4 regions of the Kouleothrix sp. genome follow, and region 3 is predicted to be linked to each of the others. Evidence: riboswitches for the same ligand, from Rfam matches in the RefSeq annotation. Region 3 holds a riboswitch; each other region holds the start of a gene.
The links. A riboswitch is a leader RNA that binds a small molecule or an ion and turns the genes downstream of it on or off. The one in region 3 is predicted to bind S-adenosylmethionine.

Region 1: linked by a shared signal. The riboswitch ahead of U0177_RS06265 (homocysteine synthase) and the one ahead of mtnA (S-methyl-5-thioribose-1-phosphate isomerase) in region 3 are both predicted to bind S-adenosylmethionine.
Region 2: linked by a shared signal. The riboswitch ahead of U0177_RS02670 (homocysteine S-methyltransferase family protein) and the one ahead of mtnA (S-methyl-5-thioribose-1-phosphate isomerase) in region 3 are both predicted to bind S-adenosylmethionine.
Region 4: linked by a shared signal. The riboswitch ahead of U0177_RS21885 (cysteine desulfurase) and the one ahead of mtnA (S-methyl-5-thioribose-1-phosphate isomerase) in region 3 are both predicted to bind S-adenosylmethionine.

What each region holds. Positions count from the first base shown of each region.
Region 1 covers NZ_JAXLWP010000006.1:15,554-22,962, reverse strand. Annotated here, with positions in the region: gene U0177_RS06270 (LCP family protein) at 1-1,289, opposite strand, end outside; SAM riboswitch class I at 1,595-1,760, shown strand; gene U0177_RS06265 (homocysteine synthase) at 2,007-3,296, shown strand; gene U0177_RS06260 (homoserine O-acetyltransferase) at 3,399-4,538, shown strand; gene U0177_RS06255 (sensor histidine kinase) at 4,557-5,978, opposite strand; gene U0177_RS06250 (response regulator transcription factor) at 6,201-6,911, opposite strand; gene U0177_RS06245 (hypothetical protein) at 6,992-7,409, opposite strand, start outside.
Region 2 covers NZ_JAXLWP010000003.1:713,999-721,407, forward strand. Annotated here, with positions in the region: gene U0177_RS02670 (homocysteine S-methyltransferase family protein) at 1-2,893, opposite strand, end outside; SAM riboswitch class I at 3,129-3,292, opposite strand; gene U0177_RS02675 (response regulator) at 3,437-3,877, opposite strand; gene U0177_RS02680 (ATP-binding protein) at 3,885-5,411, opposite strand; gene tkt (transketolase) at 5,810-7,409, opposite strand, start outside.
Region 3 covers NZ_JAXLWP010000005.1:298,852-306,260, forward strand. Annotated here, with positions in the region: gene U0177_RS05970 (carbohydrate kinase family protein) at 1-708, opposite strand, end outside; gene U0177_RS05975 (hypothetical protein) at 751-1,794, opposite strand; gene mtnA (S-methyl-5-thioribose-1-phosphate isomerase) at 1,902-2,945, opposite strand; SAM riboswitch class I at 2,988-3,172, opposite strand; gene U0177_RS05985 (MBL fold metallo-hydrolase) at 3,327-4,175, shown strand; gene U0177_RS05990 (glycosyltransferase family 4 protein) at 4,396-6,381, shown strand; gene U0177_RS05995 (GHMP kinase) at 6,594-7,409, shown strand, end outside.
Region 4 covers NZ_JAXLWP010000026.1:30,274-37,682, reverse strand. Annotated here, with positions in the region: gene groL (chaperonin GroEL) at 75-1,733, shown strand; SAM riboswitch class I at 2,151-2,330, shown strand; gene U0177_RS21885 (cysteine desulfurase) at 2,457-3,788, shown strand; gene U0177_RS21880 (aminotransferase class V-fold PLP-dependent enzyme) at 4,094-5,227, shown strand; gene U0177_RS21875 (ABC transporter permease) at 5,311-6,267, shown strand; gene U0177_RS21870 (ABC transporter permease) at 6,270-7,211, shown strand; gene U0177_RS21865 (ABC transporter substrate-binding protein) at 7,302-7,409, shown strand, end outside.

The sequences.
Region 1 (7,409 bases), on a different contig from region 3:
CTCGCCAGGCGCTGGCGCGTCTCGGGCTGGCCGGTGTAGTCGATGATCTGCGAGTGCTCGTACACCTGCGGCGCCTGGCCAGGGTCGGCCAGCACAAAGCCCTGGCCGCGCAGGTAGCTACTGACCTTGCCGGCAATCCCGGCCACTGCTGCGCCGTTGAGCACCTGGATGCGGCCGCGCTGCGAGGCAGCCTGCGGGCCGGCGCGCCAGCGCGACACCACCGTAGCCACGTCGGCGGCGTTCCAGTAGATATCCGAGCCATCCTCGTAGTCGATCGCCACGTCGAGCGGGTTGATGCTGAACTGCAGCACGCGGTCGCCATGCAGCTCGCGGGCCAGGCCGGCCAGGCCATTGATCATGCCCAGCTGGCCGATCGGCAGCGTGGTACGCACATTCTGGGCCAGCACATCGGCCCACTGCGGCAGCGTGGCGATGTTGTCGAGCAGCCCGCGCGCGCGCACCTGGTCGAGCACGGCGCGCAGCACGCGCTGCTGGCGCTGGCTGCGGTCGAAATCGGTGCTGGCGTGGCGCGAGCGGGCGTAGATCAGCGCGTGCCGGCCGTCGAGCACCTGCAGGCCGGCGGGGATGTAGATCCGCTCGACGCCGTAGTCGTCGGTGGGGTACTCGGCGTCGAGCAGCGGCTTGGGCACGTCGACAAGCACGCCGCCGATCGAGTCGACCAGCGCGGCAAAGCCGTGGAAATCGACCTGGGCGGTGTAGTCGACCTTGACGCCCAGGAAATTTTCGATCGCCTCGGCCGCCAGCGCGGCGCCACCGGCCTCGGGGGTGGTGCCGGGGCCATACAGCGCGGCGGCGTTAGCGTAGCCATGCGAGTAGGCCGCGTTGATCTTGGCGCGGCCGAGGTGCGGAATGCTGGTCACCGAGTCGCGCGGGATCGACAGCATCGCAGCCCACTTAGCCACCGGGTCGACGCGCACCAGGATGAGCGTATCGCTGCGCACGCCCTCGCCGGGGTCGGGGCGCGTGTCCACGCCGATCAGCAGCGTGGTGAACGGCTCGCGCAGCGCGTCGGGCAGCGGGGGCTGGGTCGGGTAAAGCTCGCCGCCGCCAATGATCCGCTGGATAATGCTGCGCGGCGTAGGCGTGGGCGCACGGCGGGCATCGGGCTGCTGGATGCTTTGCAGCGTGGTGCGGGCCTGCATGTACAGCAGTGCCGCGCCGCCAAGCGCCAGCCCGATCAGCATCCCGATCGCAAAAGGCAGCCAGCGCCGCCGGGGGCGCGCCGGGCCACGGGGTTCTGCTGAAGGCGACTGGCCGGTTGTTGCCACAAACGATCCTTTTGGATGGTTGGTTCGATGCTGGCGATTATACCAGCCGCGCGCGGCGCTATCAAGGCGCGCGGCTCGCGCAACGTGTTTCGAGCGCACCTCTCTTCCGCGTGCGAAAAACGGGGCACAGGGCCGGCATTGCGTAATTTTGTCAAGGCATGCGTACGATGTGTTGCCCCTCCCCTGACAGGGGAGGGTAGGGGGAGGGGTCGAGCGACCTTGCACGAGCCCTGTCAAGGCATGGGCGCTCCTTGACAAAATTGCGTGACTCAATTATCATTGGCCGCAACAACTGAAGAGCGCGACTCTTATCCAGAGAGGTGGAGGGACCGGCCCTGTGAAACCTCGGCAACCCTGGAAAGACGTTTGAGTTCTCGGCTGCGAGTTCTGAACTATTCAGGGCTCAAAGCTCAAGGCTCAAACCTCAATCATTAGGGTGCCAAATCCGGCAGCGCGACTGGAAGATGAGAGGCATACGCAGACGTACGCCCCTTCCAAATTTGTTTGGAAGGGCGTTTTGTTTGAAGCTAGTGCTGGCCCTCATCCGTCTATTCGATGAGGGCTTTTCGCTGCCAGCCGCCACGATCACGCCGAGCTCACGTGCATCGCCGGCTGAGGCCCCATCGCCGCTCACCGGGCCATTTGGCACCCGCGCTCTCGATCACGCTGGAAGATCGCTGCTGGCAATTAGCGAAACGCCCAAGGAGGCACACCACTATGGCGGACGATATCACGTTCACCGGCTTCGAGACGCTGGCGCTGCACGGCGGCCAGCAGGCCGACCCGACCACCGGCGCGCGCGCGGTGCCGATCTACCAGACAACGTCGTACCAGTTCAAAGACACCGACCACGCCGCGCGGCTGTTCGGCCTGCAGGAATTCGGCAACATCTACACCCGGATCATGAACCCGACGCAGGACGTGCTCGAGCAGCGGATTGCCGCGCTCGAGGGCGGCGTGGGAGCGCTGGCGCTGGCCTCGGGCCAGGCCGCCGAGACATTCTCGATCCTGAATATCGCCGGCGCGGGCGACAACATCATCTCGTCGTCGGATCTGTATGGCGGCACCTACAACCTGTTCCGCCACACCCTGCCGAAGCTCGGCATCACCACGCGCTTCGTCGATGCGCGCGACCTCGATGGCTTCCGCAGCGCGATCGACGAGCGCACCAAGGCGTTCTTCCTTGAGTTTATCGGCAACCCGAAGCTCGACGTGCTGAACCTCGAGGCGATCTCGGCGATCGCGCACGAGGCCGGCGTGCCGGTGATCGTCGACTCGACCACCGCCACCCCGTACCTGTCGCGGCCGTTCGATTGGGGCGCCGACATTGTGGTGCACTCGGCCACCAAGTACATCGGCGGCCACGGCACCAGCATCGGCGGCCTGCTGATCGACAGCGGCAAGTTCGACTGGGCCGCCAGCGGCCGCTTCCCCGGCCTGACCGAGCCCGACGAGTCGTACCACGGCCTGGTGTACACCCAGGCGCTCGGCCCGCTGGCGTATATCATCAAGGCGCGCGTGCAGCTGCTGCGCGACATCGGCGCGGCGATCAGCCCGTTCAACGCCTTTCTGCTGCTCCAGGGCATCGAGACGCTGCCGCTGCGCATGGAGCGCCATAGCCAGAACGCGCTCGCCGTGGCCAAGTACCTCGAAGAGCACGCCAAGGTCGCCTGGGTCAACTACCCCGGCCTGCCCAGCCACCCGACGTACGAGCTGGCCAAGAAGTACCTGCCCAAGGGCCAGAGCGGCATCCTGGGCTTCGGGATCAAGGGCGGGCGCGCGGCCGGCGCCAAGTTCATCAACAGCCTGAAGCTGTTCTCGCACCTGGCGAATATCGGCGACGCCAAGAGCCTGGCCATTCACCCTGCCACCACCACCCACAGCCAGCTGTCGCCCGAAGAGCAGGCGATCACCGGCGTGACCGACGACTACGTGCGGCTGTCGATCGGCATCGAGACGATCGACGACATCCTCGCCGACCTGGATCACGCGCTGGCCCAGGTGTAGCCGGCGCCACTAGGTAAGGGCGATGCGCCGCCCGTGAATGCCAGCCCGAGGTTGTGCCGGCGATGCTTCGCCCTTACATGTGGAGTCGAGACGATGATCGCTATGACACGCGAGCGACAGAGCGACGGCCTTGGCCTGGTCGAGCGGCGCACGATGACCTGGCTCGATCCGCTGGTGCTCGAGAGCGGCGCGCAGCTGGCGCCGGTCACGCTGGCCTACGAGGCATACGGCCGGCTCAACGCGGCGCGCGACAACGCCATCCTGCTGCTGCACGCGCTCTCGGGCGACGCCCACGCCGCCGGCTGGCACGCCGGCGCGGCCAAGCCGGGCTGGTGGGACGCGATGGTCGGCCCCGGCCGGCCATTCGACACCGATCGCTACTTTGTGATCTGCTCGAATGTGATCGGCGGCTGCCAGGGCAGCACCGGCCCCAGCAGCGCCGACCTAGCCACCGGCCGGGCCTACGGCGCGCGCTTTCCGGTGATTACGATCGGCGATATGGTGCGCGCCCAGGCCCGGCTGATCGACCGGCTGGGGATCGCGCAGCTGCTGGCGGTGGCCGGCGGCTCGATGGGCGGCTTTCAGGCGCTTGAGTGGGCCACCGCACTGCCCGAGCGCGTGCGCGGCACCATCCTGCTCGCCACAAGCGCGCGCTCATCGCCGCAGACGGTGGCGTGGAACGCGATCGGCCGGCGTGCGATCGTCAGCGACCCGCGCTGGCGCAGCGGCGACTACTACGGCGGCGAGCCGCCCACCGACGGCCTGGCGATTGCGCGCATGATCGGCCATATTACCTACCTCAGCGAGCCGGCGCTCGAGCACAAATTCGGCCGCGCGTTTCAAGACGGCAGCGGCCCGGCGTTCTCGCTCGACCGCGAGTTCGCGATCGAGAGCTACCTCGACTACCAGGGCGCGATCTTCAACGCGCGCTTCGACGCGAACTCGTACCTGTATATTACCAAGGCGATGGACTACTGGGATCTGCCGGCGCGCTACGGCTCGCTCGACGCCGCGCTGGCGCGCAGCCGCTCGGAGTTTCTGCTGCTCTCGTTCAGCAGCGACTGGCTATACCCGCCGGGCGAGTCGCAGCTGATCGCCGACGCGCTCACGCGCCTGGGCCGCGCGCCTACGTACGCCAGCCTCGAGTCGAGCGCCGGCCACGACGCGTTTCTGGTGGATTACCAGCCGCAGGGGCCGATCATCAGCGAGTTCCTCGGGGCGCTGGCAGGCACCAGCACCTAGGGGCTTGGAAAGTCCAGATCATCCCGCTTGGTCGGGCGCGAGTGGCAGCGCGATCGTGAAGGCCGCGCCCTGGCCCTCCACACTGCTGGCCTCGATCGTACCGCCGTGGGCCAGCACGATCTGCTTGGTGATCGCCAGACCCAGGCCGGCGCCGCCGCTGCTGCGCGCCCGCGAGCGATCGGCGCGGTAGAACCTGTCGAACACGTGCGGCAGATCTTCGGCGGCGATGCCCTGGCCGGTGTCGCTGATGCGCAGGACGACTGATGATGCCAGCCGCTGGTCGCTGGTCGGCTGGTGTGCCGAGAGAGTGATGCTGCCACCCTCGGGGGTATAGCGCAGCGCATTGCTCACCAGGTTGGCCAGCACCTGGGCCATGCGCTGCGGGTCGGCATCGATCAGCGGCAGATCGGCCGGCGCCTGCACCACAATCTGCACGCCCTGGGCATCAGCCTGGCCGGCAAAGGCGCTGCGCGCGCCTTCGAGCAGATCGCGCGCATCGATCGGCTCGCGGTACAGCGCAAGCTGGCCGGTCTCGGCCAGCGCCAGCAGCCGCAGGTCGTCGATCAGCCGTTCGAGCAGCGCCGTCTCGCCCAGCAGGCGATCGAGCTCATCGGGCGTGGCGCGGTAGACGCCGTCCTGCAGGCCTTCGAGGCGGCCCTTGATGATCGTGAGCGGGGTGCGCAGCTCGTGCGCGATATCGGCAGTCATCTGGCGGCGCTGGCGGTCGGCGGCGGCGAGCGAGACCGCCATGGAGTTAAACGCCTGGGTCAGCTCATTCACTTCGCGGATGGGCGCAGGGCCGACCTGGACGTCGAGCTGGCCGGTGGCCAGCTGCTTGGCGGCGGCGGTGAGCCGGCGCAGCGGCCGGCTGATGCGCTGCACAAAGAAGATCGCCAGCAGCAGCAGCGTGACCGCCAGCGCCACGGCGGCGATCAGGAAGCCGCGAATGAGCGGCCAGGCGATATCGCGCTGGGCGCGCCCGCCCACCGGCTGCGGCGGCATCGGCGGCATCGGCTGCAGAGGCCGCGGCCCGCCACGGACGATCAGGATGCCGACGCGCTGGCCGCGCGCGTCGATCGGCAGGCCGCGATCAAGCTCGGCCGACACCACCGTCGCGCCGATCGGCAGGGCGCTGTCGTTGCTGGCGATCACACGGCCGCCAGGGTCGGCCAGCGCGTAGTCGAAGAAGTTGCCTGGCCCGGCGAACGAAATGCCGTCAAAGCGCTCCTGGACGCCCGACCAGGAGTTGCCATTCGCCACGTAGTAATCGCCCAGCGAAAGCGCGTACGAGCGCTGGTATGCGACAAAGCTCTCGCGCACTGCAGCCGGCTGCCACTGGCCCGACACCGCCAGCACCACAAAGCCGAGCATGCCGCACACGCTCAGCACAATCACCATCGCAAAGGCCAGCAGCATTGTCCAGAACAGGCGTGGCTTCATAGCAGATATGACTTACGCAATTGGCGAGCTCAGCCTTCGGCAGAGCGGTACCCCATTATTCCGTAGAGGTGTGCGGTTTTTCCGCGCTGTGCGCGGAAAAACCGCGCACGATGATCACAAAGTACCTTGCTGCCGCAGGCACTATGCACGGCTTCGGAAAGCCGAACAGCGCAACTGCGTAAGTCCTAGCAGAATTGCGTACGGGCGGGAGCGATGCCGCCCCTACCTGATTTCATCGGCGTCGTCGGCAAACTTATACCCCACGCCATAGATCGTGAGCACATATTTCGGGTTGCGCGGGTCGGGCTCGATCTTGCGGCGTAGGTTCTTGATATGGGCGTCGACGGTGCGGTCGAACCCGGCGTAGCTTACGTCGTAGGCCAGCTCGAGCAGCTGCGCGCGGCTGAACGGGCGGCCCGGCTCGCGCGCGAGGATCGCCAGCAGATCGAACTCGGTGGCGGTCAGGTCTACCGGGACGCCGGCCACGCGCACTCCGCGGCGCTGGAAATCGATCTGCAGATCGCCGGCGCGCAGCACCGTCTCGGCGTCGCGCTCGCCCTCGCTGCGGCGCAGCACGGCGCGCACGCGCGCCACCAGCTCGCGCGGGCTGAACGGCTTGGTGATGTAGTCGTCGGCGCCAAGCTCCAGGCCAATCAGCCGGTCGGCCTCGTCGACGCGCGCGGTGAGCATAATGATCGGCAGCGTGCGCGTGGCCGGGTCGCCGCGCAGCGCCCGCGCCACGTCGAGGCCATCCATGCCTGGCAGCATCAGATCGAGCACCAGCATGCTCGGGCGCTCGGCGCGCGCCAGCCGCAGAGCGCTGGGGCCATCGCCGGCGGTGACGACGCGAAAGCCGGCGCGATCGAGGTAATCGCGCGCGATTGCCACGATGCCCGGCTCGTCGTCTACAATCAGTATCGTGCGTGTAGCCATTGGTGTGCGCTAGCGCGGTGGCACGATGGCCAGACAGCCGGCGCTATCGTGCCACCGTGCCACCGCATTACTCGTGTGCGCTAGATCTGCCGCGTATCGCCGGTGTACGGCGGCTGGTCGGAACCACCCGACGGTTTGTCGCCGCCCTCGTTCCACGGCCCGCGCTCGGGGCCAGGGCCCTTGGGGCCATTCCATGGCCCATTGCCGCCCGGCCGGCCGAAGCCGCGGCCACGGATCAGCCGGAAGCCCAGCCAGATCAGGCCAGCGACGAACAGCAGCTTCACCAGCCCGCCGATCAGCATAAACGGCAGGAAGAAGAACGGGAAGCCGCCCATACGGCCCGGGCCGCCAAAGTCGCGCTGGCCGCGCATATCGTTGCCGAAGCCGCGCATGTCGTTCGGCGGCTGTGGCGCCTGAGGCGCTTGCGGCCCCTGCGGCCCCTGCCAGCCATGCCGCCCCTGCGGGCCCTGCTGATACTGCATTGGCGCCTGCTGGCTC
Region 2 (7,409 bases), on a different contig from region 3:
GCTTGATGCGCTTCACCACCTGCGCGCCCCAGAACGGCGGCGTGGGCACCGGCACGTCGCGGCGCACGGCCGAGCGCGCGGTGTCGCCGCGGGTGGCGCGCCCCAGATCGGCCAGCGCCACGCGCCCGCGCTGCTTCTGGTGCAGCACCTGCGCCGCGTCGCGAATCGTCTGCTCGACGAAGCGCGCGCGCGCCGACGTATTCGAGAGCTTATCCATCGTCTCCAGGCCTTCGAACGCGTCTTTGCAGTAGAACACGCCGGCCGCGTAAGGCTCTTCGTCGGCTACAAACGTGATGCGCTGGCCATACTGCTGGTTGATCGCCGCGCCGCCCACCAGCACCGGGAAGCTCAGCCCGCGCCGGTGCAGCTCCTGCACGCACAGCGGCATCTGCTTCGACGTGCTCACCAGCAGCGCCGAGAGGCCGATCGCGTCGGCGCCAACTTCTACTGCCTTCTCGATGATCGTGTTCAGCGGCACCTGCTTGCCCAGGTCGTACACCGTGTAGCCGTTGTTCGCCAGGATCGTATGCACCAGATTCTTGCCGATGTCGTGCACGTCGCCGTAGACTGTGGCGAGCACCACTTTGCCCTTGGTGGCGCCTTCGAGCTTGTCGAGGTAGCGCTCGAGGTAGGCTACGGTCTTCTTCATCACCTCGGCGCTCTGCAGCACGAATGGCAGGATCAGCTGGCCGGAGCCGAACAGGTCGCCAACTTCTTTCATGGCCGGCAGCAGCACGTTGTTGAGAATGTCGACGGCGGCATCGCCGCGCGGCACCGCGCTAGGCGGTTGAGCGGTTTGCACGTTTGCAGGCTGAACAGTGCTATCGCTGTCACCCGATACTGAACCTGCAACGAGCAACCTGAAATCTTCAACCGATAGGCCCAGCCGTTGCGCCATCAACACATCCACGTCCTCTTCCACGCCTTCTTTCACCCGGTGCACAATCTTCCAGTGCAAGCGCTCGGCCACGCTTAGGCCAGCGGTCGGGTCGGCGCGCGCTGTGGCTACGGCGGCGGCGTTCTGCTCGAAGAACTGGATGAATCGTGCAAGCGCCTCGTCGCGCCGGTCGAAGATCAGGTCTTCGCACAGCTCGCGCTGCTCGGCCGGAATCTCGGCGTAGGGCGTCACGTGGGCCGGGTTGATGATCGCGGTGTCGAGCCCCGCGTCGACGGCGTGCTTCAGGAACACCGAATTGAGCGCGGCGCGGGCGTGCGGCGCGACGCCGAACGACAAATTGCTGACGCCCAGGGTGGTGAAGCAGCCGGGGATATGCTGCTTTACCAGCCGGATGCCCTCGATCGTCTCGATCGCGGCGCGGCGCAGTTCGTCCTGGCCGGTGGTGATCGGGAAGGTCAGCACGTCGAAGATCAGCGACTCGTGCGGCACGCCGTACTCGTCGCGCGCGATCTGGGCGATCCGCCGGGCCACCGCCAGCTTGCGGCCGGCGGTGTGCGCCATCCCGTCCTCGTCGATGGTCATGGCCATCGCGGCCGCGCCGTAGCGCGCTACCAACGGCATGGTGCGGTCGAGCTTCTCGCCGCGGCCGCCCTCGAGCGAGAGCGAGTTGACGATCGCGCGGCCTGGGTAGATCTCGAGCGCGGCCTTGAGCACGTCGGCCTCGGTGGTGTCGATCGCCAACGGCAGCTCGACGTTCATGGTCAGCTTTTTCAGCAGCGCGACCATCTGCTCACGCTCGTCGGCGCGCTCGGTGGTAGCCACGCACACGTCGAGCAGGTGCGCGCCGCCGTCGGCTTGCTCGCGCGCCACGTCGAGCACGCCGTCGTAGTCGTCGTTCAGCAGCAGCCGCTTCACCTTGCGCGAGCCAAGCGTATTGACGCGCTCGCCGATCATTGTGAGCGTCACGTCCTGGCGCAGCGCGGCGGCCTTCACCCCCGACGACACGCTGGGGATGTACTCGACCTGGCGCGCGGCTGGGGCGCGCTCGTAGCCCACGGCCGCGCGTAGCGCCCGGATGTGCGCCGGCCGCGTGCCGCAGCAGCCACCGACGGCGCTCACGCCATACTCGCGCACGAACTCGCCGAGGATGCGCGCGAATGGCTCGGGCTCCATTGGATATACCGTCTCGCCGTCGACCTCGAGCGGCAGCCCGGCGTTGGGGATGCACGAGATCGGCAGCCGCGAGTGCGCGCATAGGTACTGGATGGCCTCGCGCATATGCTCGGGGCCGGTGCTGCAGTTCAGGCCGATCACGTCGACCGGCATTGCCTCGAGCGTCGCGATCACCGCCGGCACCTCGGTGCCCAGCAGCATGCGGCCCGAGAGGTCGAGGAAGATCTGGGCCTGCACGGCCACGTGCGCGCCAGCCTCGTGCTTTGCGCGCCGGATGCCGTCGAGCGCGGCCTTGACCTCGAGAATATCGACGCTGGTCTCGACGAGCAGCACGTCGACGCCACCGGCGATCAGCGCGGCGGCCTGCTCGCGAAAGATCTCCGATAGCTCGTCGAAGGTAATATCCGAGAGCGCCGGGTCGTTCGACGAGGGCAGCTTGCCGGTGGGGCCGATCGAGCCGGCCACGTAGCGCGGCCGGCCGTCCTGGGCGGCGAAGCGCTCGGCGACGCGGCGGGCCAGGCGCGCGGCGGCGATATTCAGCTCGGCGGTGCGATCGGCCAGGCCCCACTCGGCCAGGCGCAGGCGCGTGCTCTGGAAGGTGTTGGTCTCGAGCACGTCGCAGCCGGCCTCCATGAACGAGGTGTGGATCTGCTCGATCACGTCGGGCCGGGCGATCGCCAGGTAGTCGCGGTTGCCGTAGGTGCGCTCGCCGCCGTAATCCTCGGCCGAGAGCCCGAACTGGTCGATGCTCGTGCCCATGGCGCCGTCGAAGATCAGCACGCGCGAGCGTAGCGCCTCGAGATAGGTTGGTTTTGAGCTCATGTGGCTTGACCTCGCCTCAGTGATACCAAATTCGGCCGATCACTTGGTTGATGCTGGGGGTTCGGGGGCGGCGTGGCCGCCCCCGAATTTCTTGTTGGTATGCCCTGCCAGGCTTTGCCGGGCAGGGCATACCAAAAAGAACGTGATCATAACGGAGTTGGTATGAACATGTATGCCTTGGCTTGTTGAACGCAAACAAATACCCTCACGCGCGGGCATGAGGGTTACTACGCTGTCCTCATCTCCCAGCTTGCGCTGTCGGAGTTGGCACCTTCCTTCCGGAGTTTCGAGTGCTGAGTGCTGAGTTAGCCAAGTGCAACTCAAAACTCACGACTGAGAACTTGGGAAGGGGTTGCCGGGGTTTCACAGGGCCGATCCCTCCACCCCTCTTGATGAGCGGTATTCAATTGTTGAGCCGCAGTATAGCAGCCGTCTGGTGGCTTGTCAACGGCGCTGCGCACTTGTCGATCACCTGCGTGGTGTGGCGCCCTGCCCCGCGAGGCCAGCAGGGTACCACACAACCAGAGCTTGGCGGAGCCGGAGCTACCACCAGAATGCGCGGCCGGCCAGCATGCTGCGGATCTGGTCGCAGATCTTATCGGGCTGAATCGGCTTGCTGATGAAGCTGTCGAAGCCGGCATCCTTGGCGCGCAGCCGCGTCTGGTGCATGATATTGGCGGTGATGGCGGCGATATGCGCGCGGGCCGACTGCGGGTGCGCGCGCAGGCGCTTGAGCACCGCGAAACCATCTTCGCCGGGCAGGCCAATGTCGAGCAGCACCAGGTCGATCTGCGGCAGCACCTCGATCAGCTGGATCAGCTTGGCGCCGCTGCCGCGGTGGTAGAAGTGCTTGAAGCCGGCGTGCTTCAGCAGCTCTTCGATCACCAGGTAGGAGTTTGGGTCGTCTTCGACCAGAATAATATAGGCGTTTTCGGGGCGGTCGGGCGGCGCGGTGGGGCGATCGGCGTGTGGCGTAGTTGCCATAGTGTTCCTATCTGCTGAGCGCCGGCTGTGGCTCGCTGGCCAGTGCGCGATGCTCAAGCTGCAGTGGCGTATTCAGCAGCTCCCTGGCCTGGCGCAGGTGCGCGTCGGCCACGGCCGGCAGCGTGAAGCGGAAGGTCGAGCCGCGCCCCAGCGTGCTGGCCACTGTCAGGCGGCCGCCGTGCAGCTCCACCAGCCGCCGGCTGATCGGCAGGCCCAGGCCGGTGCCGCCATAGCGCCGCGAGAGTGTCTCGTCGGCCTGGCGGAACTCCTCGAAGATCAGCTCCAGGTTTTCGGCAGCGATGCCGATGCCAGTATCTTCAACTTCCACCACCACATACCCGCTGTCGGGCGGCTGTTCGCCCTGCGGCGTGTCGGCGGGTGGGGTGTGAAAGGCCGGGTAGACGCGCAGCGTAATGCTGCCGTGCTCGGTAAACTTCACCGCGTTCGAGAGCAGGTTGAGCAGCACCTGGGCCACGCGCATGCGGTCGGCGTACACCAGCGGCAGGTCGCTGGCAAGCTCGGTGCGCAGCGCCAGCGGCTTGCCGTGCGTAAGGCTGCTGGCCGTCACCAGCACCTCGTGCACGATCGGCTCGAGCTGGCTTGGCTCGCGCTGTAGGTCGAGCCGGCCGGCCTCGATCTTGGCGTTGTCGAGAATGTCGTTGAGCAGCTTCAGCAGGTAGTTGCCGGCGTCGTAGATCCGGCCGACATAGTCGTGCTGGTCGGGCGCGAGCGGGCCTTTAAGCTCTTGCTTAAGGATGTACGAGAAGCCGATGATCGCGTTGAGCGGCGTGCGCAGCTCGTGGCTCATATTCGCCACAAACTGCGATTTCATGCGGTTGGCGTACTCGGCGACGGCGCGCGCGTTTTCGAGCTGCTTGTTCGATTCTTGCAGCCGGTGGTTGAGCGAGTCTTGCTCGCGCAGCGCGCGCTGGAGCTGCTTCTCGCTCTCGTACAGCTGGGCCTCGCGGCGCTCGACCTTGTGGTAGCTATCGATCGCCCACTCGACCACGGTGAAGAAGCTGAGCGAGGCCAGCATCGCCACCGCAGCGCTCAGGTAGCCCAGCAGCACGGCGGCGAGGAATGGTAGCTGCCACATCTGGCTGGATTGGCCGTAGCTGATCGCCGCGAGGATCATTGCGGCGATCGCGGCGGTGGCGGCCACAAACCCGGCGCGCGGGCGCAGCAGCACCCCGGCGATGCACACTACCAGCGGCGTGAAGAAGATGAACGGGTTGCTCGCGAGCGGGTAAAAGCCGAAGGTGACGATGATCGCGGCTAGCGCGCCGGCCAGAAACAGCACCACTGCCAGCCGGTAGCGCTTGCGCTTGCGCAGCATGTTCGCAAGCCAGTAGGTGAGCACCAGCACGCCGCCGATCTGCGCGCCCATGCGCATGCTTTCGACGTTGATCAGCCCGGTGGAGAGCAGCACGAGGCCAAACACGCCCATGCTATACAGCAGCGTGACGAACGATTCTTCGCGGAGCGATTGAGTGTACTCTTCGAGGCGCGGCTGGTTGATGCTGGTGTCGCTCATAGTACGCGCGTGTCGGCTAGGCGGCGCCCGCCAGCGCGCAAGCTCGCGGCGTCGGGCGCGATGATACCAGGCCAGGTGTGCCTATGGGCTGTATTGTACGATCGTTCCTATGATTGTGAATAGTTTTCCGGTGACAACTGAATGACAATATTGATATCAACTTCGTTTGACGCTTGTTTTTGGTATGCCCTGCCCGGCTTCGCCGGGCGGGCATACCAAAGAATTCGGGGCGGCGAAGCCGCCCCGAGCCCTATATACAGCACGTAATCAGCCGGATGTGATACTACAAAGCAGGGCATAGCAAAAAGAAATTCGGGGGCGGCGAAGCCGCCCCCGAACCGCCACATACAAGGGATCAGCGGGGCAGCTGCCTTCTAACCCCCCGCAATGCCGGGCGCCTACGAATGGCCTTCCGAGCCACTGGCGTGGCCGGGCACCTTGTCGCCGCCGCCGGCAGGCGCGCTGCGGCCGAGCAGCTTCAGGCCACGCGCCACGACATCGCCGACGGTCAGCCCGTAGTGCTTGTAGATCTCTTTGTACGGCGCCGAGGCGCCGAATGTCTCGACGCTCATGACGTCGCCGCGCTCGCCGACCCAGCGATGCCAGCCCTGGCCCACGCCGGCCTCGATCGACAGGCGCGCGGCGACGGCGGGCGGCAGCACGCTTTCGCGATACTCCTGCGATTGTGCGGCGAACAGCTCCCAGCTGGGGAAGCTCACGACGCGCGCGGCGACGCCCTGCTTCTTCAGCTCGGCGTGGGCCTCGACCGCCAGCGCCACCTCGGAGCCGGTAGCCAGCAGGATCAGCTCGGGCGCGCCGCCTTCGGCGTCGATCAGCACATACGCGCCGCGCAGCGTGCCCTCGGCCGCGCCCGTGGTCGCACGGTCGAAGGTTGGCAGCTTCTGGCGGCTGAGGATCAGCGCGGTAGGCCCGCGGGTATTTTCGAGCGCGGCGCGCCAGGCGAAGCTCGCCTCGTTGGCATCGGCCGGGCGAATGACGGTGGTGTTGGGGATGGCGCGCAGCGCGGCGAAATGCTCGATCGGCTGGTGGGTCGGGCCGTCCTCGCCGAGGCCAATGCTGTCGTGCGTGAACACGTAGGTGATCGGCTGGTGCGAGAGCGCGGCCACGCGGATCGCGCCGCGCATATAGTCGCAGAAAGTCAGGAATGTGCCGCCGTAGGCGCGCACGCCGCCGTGGGCATCCATGCCGTTCAGGGCCGCGCCCATGCCATGCTCGCGCACGCCGAACCAGACGACATTGCTCTCGTAGCTGCCGGGCTGGAAGCTGCCACTGGTAACCATAGGCGTCTTGGTCGATCCGGCAAGGTCGGCCGATCCGCCAAACAGCCAGGGCACCACGCCACGCAGCGCCTCGAGCGCGCTGCCGGCGGCCTCGCGGGTAGCCAGCTCGGTGCCGGCCGGGAATGACGGCAGCGCGCTCTGCCAGCCGTCGGGGAGCTTGCCGGCGAACGCCAGTGTGAGCTGCTGGCCTTCGGCCGGGTTAGCCTCGGCGTAGGCGTCGAAGCGCTGCTGCCACTCGGCCTGCAGCTTGGCGCCGCGCTCGCCGGCCTGGCGCAGCGGCGCGAGGGCCTCGGGCGGCACCACGAACTGCTTGTCGGGATCCCAGCCGTAGTACTCTTTGGTTTTGCGCACGCCCTCGGCGCCGAGCGGCTCGCCGTGCACCTTGCTGGTGCCGGCCTTGGGGCTGCCGAAGCCAATGATCGTGCGTACCGCGATCAGCGAAGGGCGCTCGGTGTCGGCCTGGGCCTCGCGGATGGCCGCGTCGATCTCGATCAGGTCGTTGCCGTCGTGCACGCGCAGCGTCTGCCAGCCGTAGGCGTCGAAGCGCTTGAGCACATCCTCGGTGAAGGCCAGGTTGGTTGGCCCATCGAGCGAGATCAGGTTATCGTCGTACAGGTAGATCAGCTTGCCGAGCTTGAGGTGGCCGGCGAGCGAGGCGGCCTCGGCGGCCACGCCCTCCATCAGGTCGCCGTCGGAG
Region 3 (7,409 bases):
GCTGGCGTGCGCATTGTCGTAGAGCACCGAGCCCTCGCTGCCGCGCGTTACCACCGCCAACGGGGCGCTGCCGATCAGATCGGCCTCGCTGCGGCCAGTCTTCTGCGCCATCATGGCGAACTCGTAGTCGTTGCCAACCAGCACGCTGGCGCCATTCAGGCCAGCCAGGATCTGCTCGCCGTCGAGGCGCGGCGTCTGCTTGCCGGGGTCGAACAGGAACGGCACGCCCTGCGCGCGGCACTCGGCGGCATAGCGCGACATCGCCTCGGGATCAGTCGGCGAGATAATCACCAAGTCGCCGGCGCCGAGCCCGAGGCCCAGCAGCGAGAGGTGCTTGGAGTGCGCCATCGCGCCGGTATAGAACGCGACGATCTGGTTGTTGGCTTTGTCGGTGTTGATAAAGCACGAGGCGGTGAACTCGTCGTCGATCAGGCGGATGCCGCTGGCGTCGATGCCCTGGCGCTCCATCAGGGCACGGTACTCGCCGAAATCCTGGCCGGCGGTAGCCACCACCAGCGGGCGATCGCCCAGCAGCGCGAGCGTGTAGGCGATGTTGCCGGCCACGCCGCCGCGCATGCGCCGCATTGAGTCGACCAGAAAGCTGACGGTGAGCATATGAACTTTATCCGGCAGAATATGATCCTTGAAGTAGCCGGGAAAGTCCATAATATAATCGTAGGCGAGCGAGCCAGTGACGACGATTCGCACGAATTGCTCCTTGTTGCAAAGCGCAGATTGCAATCTGCGCAACTAGATCAGCTTGTACTGCTCGCGCAGCTGCGCCGAGGCTTCGGCCAGAAGCTGCAGAGCGCGCTCGGCGGCCGCCACCGAGAGGCGGCTCAGTGTGCCCGCGACCGAGAGCACCGACTGGCGCAGCAGCGCCTCGGCGGCGATGCCGTGCGGCGCGAGCTGCCCGGCCAGCGCGCCGGCCTGCGCCGCCAGCGTATCGGCGCTGGCCCGCGCAATTGCGTCTTCGTCGGCGGGTAGCAGGCCCAGGCCAACCACGCCGCCGCGTCCGAGAAACTCGCCGAGCGCCGGCGCCGCTTCGGCCAGCGCCGCGCCGTGATGCGCGACATCGGCGATAATCATATCGACGCCGATCTGCAGCAGCTCGTGCCAGTTGGGCACCCCGCCGGCGAACAGCGCCTTGCAGCCGCGCACGCCTTCGAGCACCTGGTCGATCTGCTCGCGCACGCGCGGCCACTCGACGGGCACAAACGGCAGGCCGACCATCTCGAGAAACGGTTCGTCGACGCAGATGATCGTCGTCGGGTTCCACTCGCTCAGCCGCGCCTCCTGCCACTCGGCGCGCAGCGCCAAGTGCTGCGCCAGCGCGTCGAACAGCATGTCGTCGTACAGCAGCGGCTGGTCGTTTTCGTCGGTCACCTGCGCCGCCAGGCTGATCGGCCCGGTCAGCTGGCCCTTGAGCGCCTTGGCGGCGCGCAGCCCCTCGGCCTGGCGCAGCAGCTCATCGAGGCCGTAGGCGTCGTCGGGGGCGAGCGCCACCGTCGCGTAGCGATCTTCCAGGTAGGCCAGCCCCAGCCGGTCGAGCTCGCGCTCGGCGCGCCGCCGGTCGACATACACGCGGGCCTGGGTTTCGTCGACCACCAGCCCCGGAAAGCCGAGCATGCTCTGCACGACGCTTTGCTCGCGCAAGCTGCGCTGAGGCAGCTGCGGCCAGGCCAGCAGCGCCCCGGCGTAGCGGCGCGAGATCTCGAGCGCCTGCGCCGCGTTGCGGTGCGGCAGCCCGCCCAGCAGCAGCGGCAGGGCGGCGGGTGCGAAAGGCAACGGCATAGCGATTTACGATTTACGATTTTGGATTTACGATAAACTCCACATCGAGCGCTGGCGGGGCACCGGGCAGCATCGGCCCGAGAAAATCGTAAACCGTAAACCGCAAATTACATAATACGACGCAGGTTCTCCTCGTATGGCGGCCGAATAACGCCACGCTCGGTGATCAAGGCGGTGATGAGCTCGTGGGGCGTAACATCGAACGCGGGGTGCGCGGCCTGCACGCCGGCCGGCGCCAGCATCTGCCCGCCAATCGTCGTGACCTCGGCCGGGTCGCGCTGCTCGATCGGGATGGCATCGCCGTCGGGCAGGCTCAGATCGATCGTGGAGGAAGGCGCTGCGACATAGAACGGGATGGCGTGGGCGCGCGCCAGCACGGCCAAGCCGTAGGTGCCGATCTTGTTGGCGATATCGCCATTGGCCACCACGCGGTCGGCGCCGACGATCACGCAGTCGATCTCGCCGCGGCGCATGAAGTAGGCGGCCATATTATCGGTGATCAGCGTCAGCGGCACGCCGGCGCGCTGCAGCTCCCAGGCCGTCAGGCGCGCGCCCTGCAAAAACGGCCGGGTTTCGTCGACGAACACATGCACCGGCCGGCCGCTGCTGTGCGCGATGCGAATGGGCGCGAGCGCGGTGCCAAGCCCGGCGGTGGCCAGCCCGCCGGCGTTGCAGTGCGTCAGCACGTGGCCACGCTCGGGGATGAGCTGCAGGCCGTGCTCGCCGATCGCATAGCACATCGCCAGGTCTTCGGCCATGATCGCGTGGGCTTCGTCGAGCAGCGCGCCGCGCAGCGCGGCTGGCTCGTCGGTGGCGTGGGATTCGGCGGCGCGCAGCATGCGCGCGGTTGCCCACATCAGGTTCACGGCGGTGGGGCGGCTGGCGTCGAGCGCGGCCTTGGCCTCGGCCAGGCGAGCAAGCAGCTCGGCGGCGCTGCCGTGGTGCTGCTGCGCCACCAGCGCCATGCCATAGGCCGCAGTGCAGCCGATCGCCGGCGCCCCGCGCACCTGCATGCTCTTGATTGCCTGCACCACATCGCCGAGCGTCGCGCAGCGCACCGCCACCTCGGCGCCCGGCAGCAGCCGCTGGTCGAGCAGGCCCACGGCGTCGCCGTCCCACCAGATATGCTGAAATGTTTCGGCTGTTTTCATCAAAAAAAGCCGCCCGCACTGCGAGAGGCCCAGCTATGTTACCTCTCATCTTTCAGGTGCATCAGGAACACCTGCAGGAATTGGCACCTTCCCTACCGAGCTTTGAGGTTTGCATTTTAAGCCTGAGTTTTACCTCGACAACTCAGCACTTAAAACTCAGCATTCAAAACCTGGTATGGGGTTGCCGGGCTTCGTCGGGCCAGTCCCTCCGCCCCTCGTGATGAGCATACTATTCACTTCGACGCGCGATTATAGCATAGCTGCGGCCGCGCTGCAACCTGCCAGCACGCCCAGGCGATACCGGCGCGCAAAACACGCGAGCAGGCTCCTACACGCAGGGCGCGTATGCTATAATGCAGCCGGATCAGCAGTACATGCGGCGTGTTGCTTCGATGGGGCCGGGCGCCGGCGCACGACGCAATTGCGTCGCGCGACGCGAGCATGCGACTGACATTTTTAGGAACCGGCACATCGATGGGCGTACCGGTGATCGGCTGCCGCTGCGCCGTGTGCACCTCGCCCGACCCGCACAACCACCGGCTGCGCACTTCGGCGCTGCTCGAGGCGGGTGGCCGCACGCTGCTGTTCGACGCCGGCCCGGACCTGCGGCAGCAGGCGCTGGCCGCGCATATCAGCCGCGTCGACGCCGTGCTGCTGACGCACGCCCACGCCGATCATATTTCGGGCCTGGACGATCTACGGCCGCTGAATTTCGCGCAGCGCTCGGCAATACCGCTGTTTGGCTCGGCTACCACGCTGGGGATGGTGCGCGAGCGCTTCAGCTACGCGTTTCACGATAGCTCGCGCGGCTCGACGCGCCCCGAGCTCGAGCTGTGCGAGATCCGCAGCGGCGTGGCGTTTCGAGCCGCCGGCGTGGCCGCGCTGCCATTCGACGTGCAGCATGGCACATGGTCGATCACCGGCTTCCGCATCGGCCGGCTGGGGTATGTGACCGACGCCAGCGCGCTGCCGCCGGAGTCGCTGGCGCTGCTGCGCGGCCTGGATGTGCTGGTGCTCAACGCGCTGCGCTACGCCGAGCACCCGACGCACTTCAATGTCGCGCAGGCCTGCGCCGTGGCGGCTGAGCTGCAGCCGCGCCGCACCCTACTGGTACACATGACCCACGATCTCGAGCACGCCGCCGTGAATGCCGCGCTGCCCGACGGCGTCGAGCTGGCCTACGACGGCCTGGTGGTCGAAGCCGGCGACAGCTACGACAGTGCACCGTAGCTGCCACGGGCAGCATACGCCACATCGGCGTGAAATAGCCGTTCTGTGGTACGATAACAATGATAGCTCGCTGCGTTCATACAAACAGTATTCTGCCCGCTCGTGGAGCCCACGCTGCGTCGCAGCCGTCCGGCCTGGGCCGCACTGGCGCGCGGCCGGGCCGCGGCGTGTATCGCGGCAGGCGCACCCAGGCGCCACGAGCACATAGATTCGGAAAAGCATGCGTATTGCAATTGACGCCCGTCTGAATGCTTACCGGCAGGGCGGCATCTCTCAGTATACGCGCCAGCTGCTTATGGCGCTGCCCGATGTTGCCCGCGACGACGAGTTCGTCTGCCTGCAGCATCGCGACCAGCTGCGCCCGCTGGCGATCGCGCCGAATGTGTCGCGCCGCACCGCGCTGACGCCGCCACACCATCGCTTCGAGCAGTGGACGCTGCCGCTCGAGGTGATGCTGGCGCGGCCGAACGTGCTGCACTGCCCCGATTTCATCGCGCCGACGCGCCGGCCCTGCCCTGCGGTGGTGACGATCCACGACCTGGCGTTTATGCACTACCCCGAGATCCTCGACGACTCGGCCAGGGCCTACTACGGCCAGGTGAAGAGCAACGCCCCGCGCGCCGACGGCGTCATCGCAGTTTCGGAGGCGACGCGCCAGGACATCGCCCAGTTCCTGGACATGCCGGCCGAGCAGATCGACGTGATCCACGAGGCGGCCGCGTCGCTCTACCAGCCGATCGAGCTGCGCGCGGGCGAGGCGCGCGTGCTGAACGGCAAGCCGGTGCAGGCCGGCTCGTTCCTGCTGTTCGTCAGCACGCTGGAGCCGCGCAAGAACCTGCCAACGCTGCTGCAGGCGCTGCGGATCTGCCTCGATCGCCAGCCCAACGCCGGGTATCGCCTGCTGATTGTCGGCCGGCGCGGCTGGCGCGACGAGGCAATCTTCGCGGCGGTGCGCGATTTGAACCTGGCCGATCACGTGCAGTTCGCCGGCGGGGTGGGCCAGTACGACCTGCGCTGGCTGTACAACGCCTGCCGGATCTACATCAACCCTTCGCTCTACGAGGGCTTTGGGCTGCCACTGCTCGAGGCGATGGCCTGCGGCGCGGCCTGCCTGGCCGCGGCTACTTCGAGCCTGCCCGAGATCGGTGGCAACGCCGCTGTGTACGTGCCACCGCTCGACGCCGACATATGGGCCGACGAGATCGCCGCGCTGTGGGACGACGACGAGCGCCGCGCCGAGCTGGGCCGCATGGGCGTGGCGCGCGCGCGCCAGTTCTCGTGGGCGCGCGCGGCCCGCGAGACCATGGCGGTGTACCGCCGCGCGGCCGAGCGGCTGCCCGCGCGCGCGGTTGTCGCGCCGCCGGCCGCGCCGCTGTTCGCTCGCGAGCTCGCCGCGCTCGAGCCCTCTACGGCCATGCATGCCATGCATGTTCCTTCGCCAGGCGGGCCGCGCGCCTGCCTGCGCTGTGGTGCCAACCTGGTGCCTGGCACATTGCAAAGCCAACTGGCGCTGCGGCCGCTGGCCGAGCACGAGGGCAGCCAGCCGATCGCGCCGCGCATGTGGGCCTGCGCGCGCTGCGGCCATGTCGAGCTGGTGCTCGATTGGTCGGTGGCGGTGCATCAGGCCGTGCCCGACGCGCCCGAGGCCGCGCAGCCGCTGGCGCATGCCGAAGCCAACGCCGATCTGCCCGAGCCGATCGACCCTGCCGATGCGCCTGAGGAAATCGCGCCTCCCGTAGACGTCGCTGCCGAGGTTGATGCGCCTGAGGAAATCGCGCCTCCCGCCGAGGCCGCCGCCGAGGCCAACGCGCCTGAGGAAATCGCGCCTCCCGCCGATGCCGCCGCCGAGGCCAACGCGCCTGAGGAGATCGTGGCTGCCGCCGCTGCCGAGGCCAGCGCGCCTGAGGAAATCGCGCCTCCCGCCGAGGACAGCGCCGACGAGCCAGAGGAGCGGCTGGCCGCGCTCGAGATACCCGAGCTACACCCGGCGCCGCTCGACGCGATTGCCGCCGCAGTGAATGGCCACGACGCGCCGCACAGCGTTGCGGCGAATGGCGCCGCCGGGCCGGACGCGCACGCCCCGGCTGGCGAGGACGCGCCACCTCCCGGCGCGCCCCCGGCCGGCACAGGCCGGCGCGGACGCCCGCGCGCCGAGCCGGCTGCCGAGACCCCCAAGCGCCGCCAGAACCGCGCCAAGCGCAAATAGCTAGAACCTACGCAGCTGGTGTGCTCAGCCTTCGCCAGAGCGGTACTTTCCTCGTATATTGCGTGCGGTTGGCGTGCTCAGCCTTCGCCAGATTTGGACGTGTGCGGTTTTTCCGCGCACAGAAGATACACAAGAACCATGCTGCCGCAGGCTCAACCTCGTTGCCTGAGCAAGCCGAATAGCGCAAGTGCGTAACGCTCAATGGCATAGGGATGCGCGAAACACCGATCCGCACAATCAACAGCGCCGCGCCGATCCGCATCTGCGACAACGGCGGCTGGACCGACACCTGGTTCGCCGGGCACGGCCAGATTTTCAACATCGCGGTGGCGCCCTGCGCCGAGGTGCAGATCGCCGTGTACCCGCGCGCGGCGCGCCCGGCGCCTGTGCTACTGCACGCCGAAAACTACGGCGAGCGCATGGCCCTCGGCCCGGCCGAGTGGGCCGCGCCGGCCGCGCAGCCACACCCGCTCCTGGCGGCCGCGCTGGCCGAGCTGCCGCCGCCCGACGATATCGCGCTGGAGATCAGCCTGTACTCGGCGGTGCCGGCCGGCTGCTCCACCGGCACATCGGCGGCGGTGGCCGTGGCGCTGCTCGGCGCGCTCGACGCGCTGACGCCCGGCCGGCTCACCGCCCACGAGCTCGCCTACGCCGCGCACCGCGTCGAGACCGAGCGGCTGGGGCTGCAGAGCGGCATTCAGGATCAGCTGTGCGCGGCGTATGGCGGGATCAACTACATCGAGATGTTCGCCTACCCGCACGCCAGCGTGTCGCCGCTGCACCTGCCGGCCGCGCTGCGCTGGGAGCTCGAGCGCCGCCTGGTGCTGGTGTTTCTCGGCCGCAGCCACAACTCGTCGGAGGTGCACGGCAAGGTGATCGGCCAGCTCGAGCGCGAGGGCGCGGCGTCGCCGCAGCTGGCCAGGCTACGGGCCATGGCCGCGCGCTCGCGCGACGCGCTGCTGGCCGGCGACCTCGCCGCGCTTGGCAGCGCAATGGCCGAGAACACCGAGCTACAGCGCGCGCTGCAC
Region 4 (7,409 bases), on a different contig from region 3:
GTGATAGCACCTTCTTCTAGCCACTGACCACTGACTACTGACTGCGTTATTCACAGAGAGGACTCCCCAGCCCTATGGCGAAGCAACTCAAATTCAACGAGGAGGCCCGGCGCTCGCTCAAGCGCGGCGTCGACATTGTTGCCGACGCGGTCAAGACCACGCTCGGCCCGCGCGGCCGCAACGTCGCGATCGACAAGAAGTTCGGCGCCCCGACCGTCACCCACGACGGCGTCACCGTCGCCAAGGAGATCGAGCTCAAGGATCCGTTTGAGAACATGGGCGCGCGCTTGCTGGTCGAGGTGGCCACCAAGACCAACGATGTGGCCGGCGATGGCACCACCACCGCCACCGTGCTGGCCCAGGCGATCGTCACCGAGGGCCTCAAGGTTGTCGCCGCCGGTGCCAACCCGATGCTGATCAAGCGCGGGCTGGACAAGGGCGCCGAGGCGCTGGTGGCCGAGCTGAAGAGCCTGGCCAAGCCGGTGCGCGACCGCGCCGACATCGCGCACGTCGCGACGATCTCGGCCGCCGACAGCGAGATCGGCGACCTGATCGCCGAGGTGATGGAGAAGGTCGGCAAAGACGGCGTGATCACGGTCGAGGAGAGCAAGGGCATCGCCTTCGAGAAGGAATACACCGAGGGCATGCAGATCGACCGTGGCTATATCTCGGCCTACTTCGTGACGGACACTGCCAAAATGGAAGCAGATCTGGAGGAGCCGTACATCCTGATCACCGACAAGAAGATCGCCAGCATCAATGAGATTCTGCCGGTGCTCGAGAAGGTGCTGCAGGTCACCAAGAACTTCGTAATCGTCGCCGAGGATATCGACGGCGAGGCGCTGGCGACGCTGGTGGTGAACAAGCTGCGCGGCACGATCAACGTCCTGGCGATCAAAGCGCCGGGCTTCGGCGACCGCCGCAAGGCCATGCTGCAGGACATCGCCATCCTGACCGGCGGCACGGTGATCTCCGAGGAGATCGGCCGCAAGCTCGACAGCGCTACCACCGAAGACCTCGGCCGCGCGCGCCGCGTGGTGTCCGACAAAGACAACACCACCTTCATCGAAGGCCACGGCGATCAGGAGGCAATACAGGCACGCGTTTCGCAGATCCGCGCGCAGATCGAAACGACGACGTCGGACTTCGACCGCGAGAAGCTGCAGGAGCGGCTGGCCAAGCTGGCCGGCGGCGTGGCGGTGCTGAAGGTCGGCGGCGCCACCGAGCCCGAGCTGAAGGAGAAGAAGCACCGCGTCGAGGACGCGCTCTCGACCGCGCGGGCGGCCGTCGAGGAAGGCATTGTGCCGGGCGGCGGCGTGGCGCTGATCAACGCGCTAGGCGCGCTCGACAGCGTGAAAGTCGACAACGACGACGAGCGCTTCGGCGTGCAGATCCTGCGCCGCGCGCTCGAGGAGCCGATGCGGCAGCTGGCCAAGAACGCGGGCGAGGATGGGGCGGTGATCATCAACACCGTGCGCCGCCACCAGAAGGAGAAGGGCGACACGAGCTACGGCTACAACGTGCTGACCGGCGAGCTTGGCAGCATGCTGGAGCAGGGCGTGGTCGACCCAGTGAAGGTGACGCGGAGTGCAGTGCAGAACGCTGTCTCGATCGCCGGGCTGCTGCTCACCACCGAGGCGCTGATCACAGACATCCCTGAGGCTAACGCTGGTGGTGGTGGAATGCCTGGCGGCATGGATGGCATGGGCGGCATGGGTGGCATGGACTTCTAGGATCACAAGCTCATAGCTGGGTGCCAGCTCATGGTGCGCAGGCGGCATCGAATACCGATGCTGCCTGCGCTTGTTTTTTCCCGATCACAATGTAGGGGCGGCATACTGCCGCCCGCACGCTGCAATTCGAGCATAATACCAAATCCGGCTGATCGCTCGGATTATAGTGGGGGTTCGGGGCGGCTTCGCCGCCCCCGAAATTTCTTTTCTGTGCGCGCCCGGCTTGCCGGCGCCGCACAAGAAAACACAAGTAATCAAACGGAATTGGTATAACAATGTAGGAGCGGCGCGTGTTCCGCCCCAGATTGAGCCCACAACGCGCATCTGCGCCTATGATCGGGCAGGCTATGGCTGGGGTGAAAGTTGACAATTTCAGGCAAGTAATGTATCATTGCCGGCATAATTGAATAGCGCATACTCTTATCCAGAGAGGTGGAGGGACCGGCCCGATGAAGCCTCGGCAACCCTGGAAAGAACGTGGCGTTCCGAGCTGAAGAGGCGTGGTGGCGAAGTGTTTCGCCCCGCGTGCCTCTCGCCCCGAACGGCCGCTCGATCATTAGGGTGCCAACTCCGGCAGCGCAAACTGGAAGATGAGAGGCGAACGCTGATGTACGCCTTTTCCATGTGTCGTGGAAAAGGCGTTTTGTTGGTCCGCATCAGCGGGCGCCCGTCGTCCAGCACGATGGGCGTTTTTTATTTCCGCTCTGATGAAAGGACGATCACGTGATTACCGACACCACTGGCGCCTGTACACGCACACCCCTCAATGTCGCGCGCATCCGGCAGGATTTTCCAACGCTGCAGCAGCAGATCCACGGCCATCCGGTTGTGTTTCTCGATAGCGCGGCATCGTCGCAGAAGCCAGTGGCGGTGCTCGAGGCCATGGAGCAGGCGTACCGCTCGACATACGCGAATGTCCATCGCGGCGCCTACAGCTTCAGCATGCGCATCACCGAGCTTTACGAGCAAGCGCGCGCCAGCATTGCCGATTTCATCGGCGCGCCCTCTGCTAGCCAGATCGTCTTTACACGCAATGCAACCGAGGCGCTTAATCTGCTGGCGTACTCGTACGGCCGCACCTTTCTGCGGCCGGGCGACGAGATCGTGCTGACTGACCTGGAGCACCACGCCAACTACCTGCCCTGGCTGGAGCTGGCACGCGAGCGCGGCCTGAATATAAAGCGCATCCCGCTGACTGCCGAAGGCACGCTTGATCTGTCGTGCCTCGACGCGCTGCTGACCCCGCGCGTGCGGCTGGTGAGTTTTGCGCATGTCTCGAATGTGCTCGGCACGATCACCGACCCGCGCCCGATCATTGAGCGGGCGCACGCGCTTGGCGCGCTGGTCGCGCTGGACGCGTGCCAGTCGGCGCCGCACATGCCGCTGGACGTTGGCGCGCTCGATGCCGATTTTGCGGTGTTCTCGGGGCACAAGATGCTCGGCCCGACCGGCATCGGCGTGCTCTACGGCCGCGCCGAGCTACTGGCCGCGATGCCGCCGTTCTTGACGGGCGGCGATGTCGCGCGTGATGTCGATTTTGACAGGGTTGTATGGGAAGACGCGCCGCTGAAGTTCGAAGCCGGCACGCCGGCATTTGTCGAGGCGATCGGCCTGGGCGCGGCAGTCACGTACCTCGGCAAGCTTGGCCTGGCCGCAGTACACGCGCACGAGCGCGCACTGACCGAGTATGCCCTGCGTCGCCTCAGCGCCCTCCCCGGCCTGCGCATCTATGGCCCGCGCGATGCAAAGCTGCGCGGCGGCGTCGTGACGTTCACCGTCGATGGCGTTGCGCCACACGATATCGCCACCGCCCTCGATCAGCGCGGTATTGCCATCCGCTCGGGCCGCCACTGCGCGCACCCGCTGCACCGGCTGCTCGGGCTGGACTCGAGCGCGCGCGCCAGCTTCACGATCTACAACGACTTCGCCGATGTCGACGCGCTCGTCGATGGGCTCGCGGCAATACAGCGCCATCCGGTGCAAACTGCGCCCGCCAGGGCTGCCGACTGCCGTACGCCTCAGGTGGTGCAGGCGCGCGGCTTCGCGCTGGCCTAGCTTTCTCTGGTGCCGGCGCCATACCGGCTTAGAGTGGGAGAAAGTCTATTAGACTTTATTGAAAATAACAATGGTGGGGGTTTAGGGGGCCTGCGGCCCCCAAGAATCCTCTGTTGGTGGGGCAAAGCCCCCCTGGCTCCCTTATTTCCGATAAAGTCTATTGAACACAAGAATACAAATTTTACTTGACAATTATGATCAAGTATATTAAGATCCTTAGTATCGTCGCAGGTAAGCTTGATAGTGGCCTGAAAGGGTAGGGGATCGCGATACCCTAAGGAGTATCGCAATCCATGGAGGCGCCGATGGAACTCGCCGCATACCGTGATACCTTTCCGATTACGCAGCGCTACGCTTTTCTCGACCACGCCACCGGCGCACCGCTCGGCAACCATGTCACTCGCGCTATCCAGGCGCATATCGAGCGCGCGCTGGCTGCGCCACCCAGCCAAGTGCGCGACGCGCTGGCCGAAACAGCCGAGCGGATCAAGCAGCGTGCGGCGGCACTGATCCACGCCGCGCGCGCCGACGAGATCGCGATCGTACCGAATGCCGTCATTGGCCTGAATACCGCCGCGAACAGCCTGCCGCTCCAGCCGGGCACGACGGTGCTGGTGCTCGACGGCGAAGATCCGGCGCACGTGTACCCGTGGATGAACCTGGCCGCACGGGGCATTCTGGTGAAGCGCATTGCGCAGAGCGATGGCGGCTTGGATCTTGAGCAGCTCGACCGGTGGATCGACTCGCGCACCCGTGTGCTGGCGCTGAGCAGCGCGCTCCCCGCCACCGGGTTCAGGCACGACCTGGCCGCGCTCGGAGCCGCCGCGCGACAGCGCGGGCTGTTCTTCGTGGTCGACGCGAGCCAGACGCTCGGCGCATTTCCGGTGGATGTGCAAGCCTACCAGATCGACTTCCTGGTGGCCGATGCCGGGCGCTGGCTGCTCGGCATCCCTGGCGCCGCTCTGCTGTACTGCCGCCACGACCTGCTCGACCGGCTTCAGCCGGGCGCGTATGTCGGCGCCACCAGCACGCTGCCGCCGATCAATGTCCGCGACTACGGCTTCACGCTCCACACCAGCTCGGAGCGCTTCACTATCGGCGAATCGGGCGATCTCGCGATCGCCGGGCTCGCGGCGGCGCTCGAGATGATATTGGAGATTGGCGAGGCGCCGATCGCCGAGCGCATCCTTGATCTGACCGACATACTGATTGGCGACCTGCGCGAGCGCGGCCACACGCTGCGCACGCACGCCGCCCCGCGCCACCGCAGCGGCATTATCGTTCTCGAACACCCCACGCCGCAGGCGGCCTACGATCGCCTCCTGGCCGCCGGCATTGTCGCCACACGCAGGCCAAGCGGGCTATGCTTCGCACCTCATTTCTACAATAGCGAGGAAGATGTGCTGCGCGTCGGCTCGGCGCTCAGCAAACGCCGCTAATACGCCTGCTGCGCTTGTGCATGCGCAGCAGCATTTTTTGCCGATTTTATTGTTGACTTTTTCGATCTATTTAGTTTAGTATTATGACATATTACCTCCTGAAGCGCCTCGTGGCGATCATTCCAACACTGCTAGCGATGACGCTGATCACCTTTCTGGTGATGCACGCCATCCCCGGCAGCCCGTTCGACCCGGCGATTTTCGGCGGCAACGACCTGCCGCCCGAGGTACTCGCGAACATTGAAGCGAAGTACGGGCTCGACCGCCCGCTTCCCGAGCAGTACCTGCGCTTTATCGGCGGGATGCTGGTGGGCGACTTCGGCACATCGTACGCTTTCAAATCGCGCTCGGTGAGCGAGCTGCTGCGCGACACCTTCCCGGTATCGCTGCAGCTTGGCACCATGGCCTTCACGCTGGCGCTCGGGCTGGGCATACCGCTCGGCATTCTCGCCGGCGCGCGGCGAGGCAGCCTGCTCGACCGGGCGGTGACCCTGCTGACAACCAGCGGCATCGCGCTACCGAGCTTTGTCGTGAGCGTGCTGCTGATCCTGGTGTTCTCGCTGGTGCTGCGGCTGCTGCCGGCCACCAGCGTGCGCTGGGAACAGCCCCAGACATGGATCCTGCCGACCCTGGCGCTGGCCTTAGGCCCGCTGGCAATCTTCGCACGCTATACGCGTGCCGGCATCCTAGACGAGCTGAGCGGCGACTATGTACGCACCGCGCGGGCCAAAGGGCTGCACGAGCGGGTGGTGCTCTACCGGCACGTGCTCAAATCGGCACTTCTGCCGGTCGTCACGGTTGCCGGGCCGATCTTCGCCGCGATCGCCACCGGCTCGTTCCTGGTCGAGACGATCTTTGCCGTCCCAGGCATGGGCCGCTTCTTCGTCAGCAGCATCTTCGCCAAGGACTACCCCGTGATTATGACGCTGGTGGTGCTGTATGGCGCGGCGCTGGTGCTTTCCAACCTGGTGGTCGATCTGCTGTATGGGGCGCTCGACCCGCGCACGCGCGCGGCGGCGCGGCTGCTCCACAGGAGCTGAACATGAGCCTTGAGCAGGAGTTTACGATTGCCGCGGCGGCTCAAGCGCCGGCGCATCCGAACAACGCCGCGGCGCCACCGGCCCAGGCGCTGCCCCAGCGGCACCGCACGCTGTGGGGCGATGTCTGGCGGCGGCTACGGCGCGACCCGGCGGCGCTATCCAGCGTAATCTTTCTGGTGCTCCTGGTGCTGCTGGTTGTGCTCGCGCCGTTTGTGGCGCCGCGAGGCTACGCCGCCCAAGATTACACCAGCCTGCGCGCGCTCCCGAATACGCGCTACTGGCTTGGCACCGACAACGCCGGGCGCGACCTGTGGGCGCGGCTGGTGTACGGCGGGCGCATCTCGCTGTTTGTCGGCGTGAGCGTCCAGCTCGTGGCGCTCGCCGTCGGCGTGCCGCTCGGCCTGATCGCCGGGTTCTACGGCGGGCGCGCCGACGCCGTGATCATGCGGGTAGTCGACGTGCTGTATGCCTTCCCAAACCTGTTGTTCGCGATCTTGCTGATGAGCTGGCTCGGGCCTGGGCTGACGAATATTCTCGTGGCGCTGAGCATCACCGGCTGGCTGACGCTCTGCCGGGTGGTGCGCGCCCAGGCGCTGAGCCTGCGCACGCGCGACTTCATCGAGGCCGCCCGCGCAGTTGGCGTGCCGCCCTGGCGCATTCTGCTGGCGCACGTGCTGCCCAACACCCTCTCGGTGATCATCACGACGGTGACATTTGGCATACCCCAGGCCATCCTGGCCGAGGCGTCGCTTAGCTTCATCGGGATCGGCATCAGCCCGCCCATGCCAAGCTGGGGCCAGATGGTCAGCGACAACATTCTGTATATCCGCTCGTCCTGGCACCTGGCCGTGTTCCCGGCGGTAGCGCTGGGGCTGACGATGCTCGCGTTCACTTCCTTTGGCGATGGGCTGCGCGACGCGCTGAACCCACGCGCCCACGAGTAGGCTTCGCGCCGCAGCGGCGGTCCAGTGCCGCCCCGCCGCCCGGCGTTCGCCGATAGATTCCGCAACCTGATTGCAGAGGAGGCACTGGCTATGACCCGTACGAACAAGCGATGGCTAGAGGACGATGAGCAGCGCGCGCTGTTCGCCGAACGGATTGGGGCCGCCGCGCAGGCCAGCGGCATGAGCCGCCGGCAGTTT